Regions from separate parts of the Agromyces sp. NPDC058064 genome, predicted to be linked through region 1. Evidence: riboswitches for the same ligand, from Rfam matches in the RefSeq annotation. Region 1 holds a riboswitch; the other holds the start of a gene.
What was found. A riboswitch is a leader RNA that binds a small molecule or an ion and turns the genes downstream of it on or off. The one in region 1 is predicted to bind thiamine pyrophosphate.

Region 1 (4,331 bases):
GCGACGCAGTTCTCCTGCACCGTCTGCGGCACCGGCAGCTTGTAGTAGCTCGCGAACTCGAGCTTGCCGTCGACGATGTCGAACAGCGCGTTCGCGCCCCACTGGGGCTGGTCGGTCGCACGGCAGCGAGCGCCGGTTCCGCCGCCCCACTCGTCGGTGAAGATGACCTTCGTGCCGTCGTTGTTGAACGTCGCCGAGTGCCAGTACGAGAAGTTCGGGTCGGCGACGGCGTCGACGCGAACGGGGTTCACCGGGTCGCTGATGTCGAGCAGGATGCCGTTGCCCTGGCACGCACCCGCCGCGAGCCCGATCTCGGGGTACGCGGTGATGTCGTGGCAGGTGTTGGTGTTCGGCGTCGGGCTGTAGACCGTGCCGCTCGGGTGCATCTGCCCCCCGAGGGTGTTCTGCAGGCCGTTGTACGCGCCCGTGTCGGGGTTGGTGAAGATGCGCGGCTGGCTGACGACCGCGGCCTCCTCGGGGGCGTCGAGCGGCACCTTGATGACGTCGATGCGCCACTGCGTCGGGTCGCCCGAGGTCACCGGCTCGGCGGTCAGCGTCGCGTTCTGGCAGCCCGCGAGCTCGAGCGGCGAGCGCACGCCGGACGTGCCCGAGTTGTAGATGTAGATGTTCTCGGCATCGTCGGGGTCGGTCACCACGGTGTGCGTGTGCGATCCGCGGCAGGTCTGCACGCCCGGCAGCTGCACCGGGTTATCGATGTCGCTGATGTCGAAGATGCGCACGCCGCGGAACCGCTCGGGGTTCACCGGGGTGTTGCCCGTGCCCTGCGTGCCGCAGTCGATGCGGCCGAGGCCCTGTTCCACCGACATGAACAGCAGGTCGCCGTACACCGAGACGTCGCCCTGCCCGCCCGGGCAGAGATACGACTTCTGCAGTACGGGCGCCGCCGGGTCGGAGACGTCGTACACCTGGAACCCCTGGTAGCTGCCGACGACCGCGTGGTCGCCGGTGAATGCGAGGTCGGAGTTGATGGAACCCGCGGCGAACGGGCCGGCGCCCGGCGTGCTCGACAGCAGGTCGATGCCGCTCGTCGCGAGCCCGGCGTCGAAGAGCCCCGCCGGCAGGTCGACACGGGGGTCGTCTTCAGCGACCGCCGCGGTGGCGGTCATCAGGGATGCGCCGAGCAGCAGCGCTCCGGCGGCGGCGAGTGCGCGTGTTCGCCCTCGCGGGGGTCGGTGGTGGAATCTCATCGCTGGCCCTCATCTCGTCGTGACTGAACTTCGTCGTTGCAACACGCGATCGAGCCATCCGATGGACGGGCGGCCACACCCCCGTGCCCGCCCGCGGCCCCGGAAGGCCGACCAATTCCCCCAACGTATCGAGAAAGGCGCGGTCGGCGCAGCAGAAATCTCGGCCCGGCAGGACGGACGGCACGGGGAGCGCGGCGGCGGCGGACGGTTGGCGCCCGCCGCCGCCCCGCGCGAGCTCAGCGCGCCACGTCGTAGACGGCCTTCACGATGCCGTTCGAGTAGGCCTCGTGCTCGACGAGGTCGAGCTTCGCGGTCAGCCCGGGGTCGTCGCCGAAGAGCCGCTTGCCGCTGCCGAGCAGCACCGGGAACACGAGCAGGTGGTAGCGGTCGACGAGTCCGGCCGTCGCGAGGCCCTGCGCGAGCGTGGCGCTGCCGTGGACGATGATCGGCCCGCCGTCGCCCTCCTTGAGCTCGGCGACGTCGTCGAGCGTGCGCAGCACGTGGCAGTTCTGCCACTCGGGCAGCAGGGTCTCGTCGGTCAGGGTCGAGGAGACGATGTACTTCGGCATCGCGTTGTACTCGGCGAACTCGTCGACCATCGTCGGCCAGACCGGGGCGAACTCGTCGTAGCTGACCCGGCCGAGCAGCATCGCCCGAGCCTCGAGCTGCTCCGAGCCCTTGATCGCGTACGCCTCCTCGACGAAGGGCACCTCCTTGAACGTCCAGCCGGCACGCGGGTGCGAGCCGCCGCCGGGAGAGTCGACGACGCCGTCGAGGCTGATGAACTCGCTGACGATGAGGGTGCGCATGAGGTGTCCTTTCGCGGCGACGGGATTTCCGTCTCATTGTGGCGTCGAACGGGAACGACCGCGATCGACATCGGCCACGAGATTCCTTCGGGCTGCACTAGGCTCGCTCGCAGTGACACGGGGTGCCGCGCTCGCGCGGCTGAGATCACACCCGTCGAACCTGATCTAGTTCGGACTAGCGAAGGGATGTCGCCATGAGCGCGCGCCTGTACGACCCTGCCCACTCGAGCGCACTGCGGCTCGATCGACTGCGCGAGAGCCCGCCGCTCGTGCAGTGCATCACGAACACGGTGGTGACGAACTTCACGGCGAACGCGCTGCTCGCCGTCGGCGCCGCCCCGGCGATGGTCGACATCGTCGGCGAGGCGGGCGCGTTCGCGCGCGTCGCGAGCGCAGTGCTCGTGAACCTCGGCACGCCGAATCCCCAGCAGCGGGATGCCGCCCGCGAAGCGGTCGCCGCCGCTCGCGAGGCGGGGACGCCGTGGGTGCTCGACCCCGTCGCGATCGGCGCGCTGCCGATCCGCACGGCCCTCGCGCACGAGCTCGTCGAGTTCGGGCCGACGGCGATCCGGGGCAACGCGAGCGAGATCCTGGCGCTCGCGGGCGACGGCGCCGGCGGTCGCGGCGTCGACGCCGCCGACTCGACGGAGGCCGCGGCCGGTGCCGCAGCCCTGCTCGCCGAGCGCTTCGGCGCGGTCGTCGCGGTGTCGGGACCGGTCGACCTCATCACCGACGGGGCGCGCACGGCGCGCATCGCGAACGGCGACGCGCTGCTCACCCGGGTCACGGGCGGCGGCTGCGCGCTCGGCGCGGTGACAGCGGCGTTCCTCGCCGCGGGCGACGACCCGTTCGAGGCGACCGTCGCGGCGAACCTCGTCTACACCGTCGCCGCCGAGCTCGCGGCCGAGGGTGCGAGCGGCCCCGGCAGCTTCGCGCCCCGGTTCGTCGACGCGCTCGCGGCGGTCGATGCGGCGGCGCTCGTCGGCCGCGCGCGGGTCGCGGTCTCCCCCGCCGACGACGCGGATGACCCTGCCCCTGCCCCGGCCCCTTCGCCGGGCGCGGGCGACGCCCCGCTCGAGGTCGCGGCAGCGGGAGCCGGCGCATGACCGCCCGCACGGCCCTCGACCTCTCCCTCTACCTCGTCACCGACCCGGTGCTCTGCGGCGAGCGCGGCGTCGTCGACGTCGTCGCCCGGGCCGTCGAGGGCGGGGTGCGGGTCGTGCAGCTGCGCGACAAGCACGCCGAGGCATCCGCGATGCTGGCGCAGCTCGAGGCCCTCGCCGAGGCGATCGACGGGCGCGCGACGCTGCTCGTGAACGACCGGCTCGACGTCGCGCTCGCGGCGCGCGCCGCCGGCGTGCGCGTCGACGGCGTGCACCTCGGCCAGGGCGACGCGGCCGTGCTCGACGCCCGCGAACGGCTCGGCGCCGACGCGATCGTGGGGCTCACGGCGAACAGCCGCGCCCACCTCGACGCGGTGGCCCGTCTGCCGCGCGGCACCGTCGACTATCTCGGCGTCGGGGTGATCCGGCCGACGTCGACGAAGCCCGACCACCCGCCGGCGCTCGGCGTCGACGGCTTCGCGCGGGTCGCCGCCGAGGCCGAGCTGCCGTGCGTCGCGATCGGCGGCATCGGGCTCGCCGACCTCGCCCCGCTCCGTGAGGCGGGCGCCGCGGGCGTCGCCGTCGTCTCGGCGCTCTGCGCGGCCGACGACCCCCGTGCCGCCGCAGCCGAGTTCGCGACCGAATGGGAGGTCGCCCGATGACCGCGCGCGTGCTCAGCATCGCCGGCAGCGACCCCTCGGGCGGCGCAGGGATCCAGGCCGACCTCAAGTCGATCGCCGCGGTCGGCGGGTACGGTATGGCCGCGATCACGGCGCTCACCGCGCAGAACACTCGGGGCGTGCGCGCGGTGCACGTTCCGCCCACGGCGTTCCTCGCCGAGCAGCTCGAGGCGATCGCCGACGACATCGGGATCGACGCGGTGAAGCTCGGCATGCTCGCGAACGCCGAGGTGATCGGCGTGGTCGCCGAGTGGCTCGGCCGGGTGCGGCCGCCCGTCGTCGTGCTCGACCCCGTGATGGTCGCGACGAGCGGCGACCGGCTGCTCGCGCCCGAGGCCGAGCGGGCGATGCGCGAGCTGCTGCCGCTCGCCGACCTCGTGACGCCGAACCTCGCCGAGCTCGCGGTGCTCGCCGGGCTCGGCCAGGAGGCGCCGGCCGCGGACGGCGAACTCGGCACCCCCGCTCCCCCGGTCGCGGCCACCTGGGCCGAGGCGATCGCACAGGCCGAGGCCGTCTCGGCCCGGTTCGGCG
Region 2 (4,331 bases), on a different contig from region 1:
GGCACGACGTTCGCGTCGGCCCGGCTCTCAGCCGTTTCCGGGGGAGGACCGGAAGAATCGAACTCCCCTTCACGATCAGCGAGGACACCATGGGATTCTTCGATCGACTCTTCGGATCACCCGAGCAGCCCGCACCGCGCCAGGTGCCGCCCGCACCTGCGCAGCGACTCAGCGACGACGAGCTCGCGCTCGAGCGCTACCGCTACCTGCTGCGCACCGCACCGCCCGAGTCGATCGAGCAGGTGCACGCCGAGGCCTTCGCGAAGCTGACGCCCGAGCAGCGGGCCGCCGTCTACCGTTCGCTCGCCGACCAGGCTCCCGCGGGGGAGCGTCTCGTGTCGGACGAGCCGTCGGCGCTCGCGCGGGCGGCGACGCGCGCCGAGCTCCGCGAGCCCGGCAGCATGGAGCGGGCGTTCCGCGGGGCGGATGCCTCCGGCGCACGCGCGGGCCAGGCCGGCCCCTCGTTCGGCCAGATGTTCGGCAGCTCGCTGCTCGGCACCGTCGCGGGCGTCGTCATCGGCTCCGCCGTCGCGCAGGCGCTCCTGCCCGACCCCTCGGCCTTCGAGGCGGGCGGTGCCGAGTCGGGCGCCGACGGCTCGGTCGACGCGGGCTCGGCGGACGCCTCGGCGGATGCGGGCGCCGACTCCGGCGGCGACTTCGGCGGATTCGGCGACTTCGGCGGCGGCGACTTCGGCGGCGGCGGCGACTTCGGGTTCTAGCCCGCAGGTGACGGCACGAGTGCCGGTCGGAGGCGAAGGACGCCGCTCGACGGGCGGGGTCGCTCGCGACGGGAGGCTGTCGGTGGGCGCGGGTAGGGTCGGAGCATGAGCAAGCAGGACGGCTCGTCGCGGCAGGTGACGACGGGCCCGGTCGACGATTCGGCGACCCCGATCCTGCACGTCGACATGGACGCGTTCTTCGTCTCGGTCGAGCTCCTCAGGCGACCCGAGCTGCGCGGCAGGCCGGTCCTCGTCGGCGGCACCGCCGGCCGGGGCGTCGTGTCGGCCGCGAGCTACGAGGCGCGCCGCTACGGCGTGAACTCTGCCATGCCGATGTCGGTCGCCTTGCAGCGCTGCCCGAACGCGGTCGTGCTCCCCGGCGACTACGCGAGCTACTCGCGGTACTCGAAGGAGGTCATGCGCATCTTCGAGTCGATCACGCCGCTCGTCGAGCCGTTGTCGATCGACGAGGCCTTCCTCGACGTCTCGGGTGCGCGGCGCCTCCACGGCAGCCCGGCCGAGATCGCCTGGACGATCCGTCGGCGCGTGCACGACGAGACGGGTCTCACCTGCTCGATCGGGGTGGCCGCATCGAAGTACGTCGCGAAGGTGGCGTCGAGCCGGGCCAAACCCGACGGAATGCTGGTGGTCCCGGCATCCGACACGGTCTCGTTCCTGCACCCCCTGCCGGTCTCGGCACTGTGGGGCGTCGGCCGTGTGACGGAGGAGTCGCTGACGCGACTCGGACTCCGAACGGTCGGCGACGTCGCGGCGATGCCCGCCGACGCGCTCGAGCGGGCGGTCGGCCCCTCGCTCGCCGCCCGCCTGACCCGGCTCGCGAACGGCATCGACCCGCGCGACGTCGAGACGGCGCGATCCGAGAAGAGCATCGGGCACGAGGTGACGTTCGGGCACGACCTCACCGACCCCGAGCAGATCCGGCGCGAGCTGCTGCGCCTGTCCGACGACGTCGCCGTGCGCCTGCGGCGCGCCGGGCTCGTCGGTCGCACCGTCGTCCTGAAGCTCCGTTACGGCGACTTCCGCACGGTGACCCGGTCGCGCACCCTCGGCGAGCCGACCGACGTCGCGCGCCGCATCTACGACGAGGCGCAGGCGGCACTGCCAGAGCTCCTCGGCGACGGTGCACGCATCCGGCTGATCGGCGTGCGTGCCGAGCATCTGCGCCCGTCCGGCGGCGGCGCCATGCTCTGGGACCCAGACGAGGAGTGGCGCGAGGCCGAGCGTGCGGTCGACGAGGTGACGGCACGGTTCGGCCGCGGTGCGGTTCGCCCGGCCGCGCTCGTGCGAGCGGGCGAAGCCGCAGCACGGGTCGAGTCGATGCGGCGCACGGCCGCCGACCCCGAGGGGCGCGCGCGGCTCGCCGCCGAGCGGTCCGAGCAGTCGGAGGCCGACGAAGGTCGCACAGGGGTGGATCGAACCCAGTTCGGCGGGTAGCGTGGCGACATGGCTGATCTCGTACTCGAACTGGCAGAGACCGTCGCCGGCGTCGGCGTGAAGACCTCCTACGGCGAGCCGGTCGACCTCGACGGCACCAAGGTCGTGCCCGTGGCATTGGGCTACTACGGCTTCGGTGCCGGCAGCGGCAGCGACGGCAGCGGCGACCAGGCCGGCGGTGGAGGTGGCGGGGGGCTGTCCATTCCGCTCGGCGCATACGTCGGCCGCGGCGGAGGAGAAGTGCGCTTCGAACCGAACCTGATCGGGCTCATCCTCGTGGCGACGCCGCTCGTCTGGGTCACCGGCAAGGCGCTGCGCTGGGTCATCCGCGCGCTCAAGCACTGACCCGACGCCGCACCCCCGCGCCGGGCGTATACTCGTCAGCGAACACGGGAGTCCGGTGAGCCGGGCTGAGAGGAAGGTTCTCAACCTTCGACCGTCGAACCTGATCTGGGTCATGCCAGCGCAGGGAGGGCAATCGATCTCAATATCCCGTGCCTCTTTCCACGAATCGAAAGGGCACGACAGTGCACACCTCCGCATCCATCACACCGACCGCACGTGAAGCCGCGCCGAAGCGGAACTTCCGCTGGCGCGTCGTCGACATCGTCGTGGCGGCCGTCATCGCCGTCGCGACGGGCCTCCTGTTCCTGTTCTGGAACAACATCGGCTACGCCTGGTTCGTCGCCGCCGACGCGGTGACACCGGGGCTCGGCGGCATCGCCGTCGGCATCTGGCTCATCGGCGGCGTGCTCGGCGGCCTCATCATCCGCAAACCCGGCGCAGCGCTCTTCGTCGAACTCGTCGCGGCGATGGTCTCCGCACTGGTCGGCAACCAGTGGGGCATCGAGACGATCTACTCGGGCCTCGCGCAGGGTCTCGGCGCCGAACTCGTCTTCGCCCTCTTCCTGTACCGCCGCTTCGGCCTGACGCAGGCGATGCTCGCCGGTGCGGCCGCGGGCGCCGCCGCATGGACGCTCGAGCTCTTCACCTCGGGCAACCTGCAGAAGTCGGCCGAGTTCCTCGCGCTGTACTTCGGCACCGTCGTGGTCTCCGGGGCGGTCCTCGCGGGGCTCGTGGGCTGGGTGATCGTGCGCGCCCTCGCGGCGACCGGCGCGCTCAGCCGCTTCGCGGCCGGCCAGGACGTCACCCAGCGGGTGTGAGCGTGCCCCGTCCGTCGGCGCCGGCACCGGCCGCCATCGAGGCGCGCGGGTGGGGCTGGCGTCATGCCTCCCGGCTCCGCCCCGCGCTCGAGCACCTCGACCTCCGCATCCACCCGGGTGAGCGGGTCCTCCTCCTCGGTCCCTCCGGCGCGGGCAAGTCGACGCTGCTGCACGCCCTCGCCGGCGTGCACGGCGGCGATGACGAGGGCGAGGAGTACGGCGAGCTCACGGTCGACGGGGCCGCCCCCTCGGCGGCCAGGGGCCGGGCCGGACTCGTCCTCCAGGACCCCGACTCGCAGGTGATCCTCGCCCGGGTCGGCGACGACGTCGCCTTCGGCTGCGAGAACCTCGGAGTGCCGCGCGACGAGATCTGGCCCCGCGTGCGCGCGGCGCTCGCGGACGTCGGGCTCGACCTCACGCTCGATCACCCGAGTTCGGCGCTCTCGGGCGGCCAGAAGCAGCGGCTCGCCCTGGCGGGGGCGATCGCGATGCGTCCCGGGCTCCTCCTGCTCGACGAGCCGACGGCGAACCTCGATCCCGACGGGGTCCGCGAGGTGCGCGACGCGGTGGGGCGGGTGCTCGATCGCACGGGCGCGACGCTCGTCGTCGTCGAGCACCGCGTCGACGTGTGGCTCGAGCTCGTCGATCGCGTCGTCGTGCTCGGCCGCGACGGGCGGCTCCTCGCCGACGGAGCGCCGCGCGAGGTGCTCGCCGAGCAGCGAACGGCGCTCCTCGACGCCGGCGTGTGGGTGCCCGGTGCGCCGCTGCCGGGCGCCGGTGCGGTCGCCCGCGCCGGGGGCGGACCGACCGGGGTTCCCGCGTCCGGGCCGATGACCGCACCTCAGGGCCGGATCGATCGCCGGCCGGCGCTCACCGCGCGCGGACTCGCCATCGGCCGGCGCGCGGGCATGCTCGTGCAGCGGGGGCTCGACCTCGAGATCGCCGCGTCGGCGAGCACGGTGATCACGGGCCCGAACGGCGTGGGCAAGTCGAC

Region 2: it holds a riboswitch for thiamine pyrophosphate, as region 1 does, so the genes downstream of both, ACFVSL_RS10630 (ECF transporter S component) here and thiM (hydroxyethylthiazole kinase) in region 1, are expected to answer to the same signal.

What each region holds. Positions count from the first base shown of each region.
Region 1 is NZ_JBHVSE010000006.1:263,649-267,979, reverse strand. Features, by position in the region: gene ACFVSL_RS18205 (LVIVD repeat-containing protein) at 1-1,127, opposite strand, end outside; gene ACFVSL_RS18200 (dihydrofolate reductase family protein) at 1,445-2,017, opposite strand; TPP riboswitch at 2,126-2,221, shown strand; gene thiM (hydroxyethylthiazole kinase) at 2,212-3,123, shown strand; gene thiE (thiamine phosphate synthase) at 3,120-3,782, shown strand; gene ACFVSL_RS18185 (bifunctional hydroxymethylpyrimidine kinase/phosphomethylpyrimidine kinase) at 3,779-4,331, shown strand, end outside.
Region 2 is NZ_JBHVSE010000002.1:1,026,657-1,030,987, forward strand. Features, by position in the region: gene ACFVSL_RS10615 (hypothetical protein) at 90-719, shown strand; gene ACFVSL_RS10620 (DNA polymerase IV) at 825-2,174, shown strand; gene ACFVSL_RS10625 (hypothetical protein) at 2,184-2,519, shown strand; TPP riboswitch at 2,554-2,663, shown strand; gene ACFVSL_RS10630 (ECF transporter S component) at 2,702-3,337, shown strand; gene ACFVSL_RS10635 (ABC transporter ATP-binding protein) at 3,334-4,331, shown strand, end outside.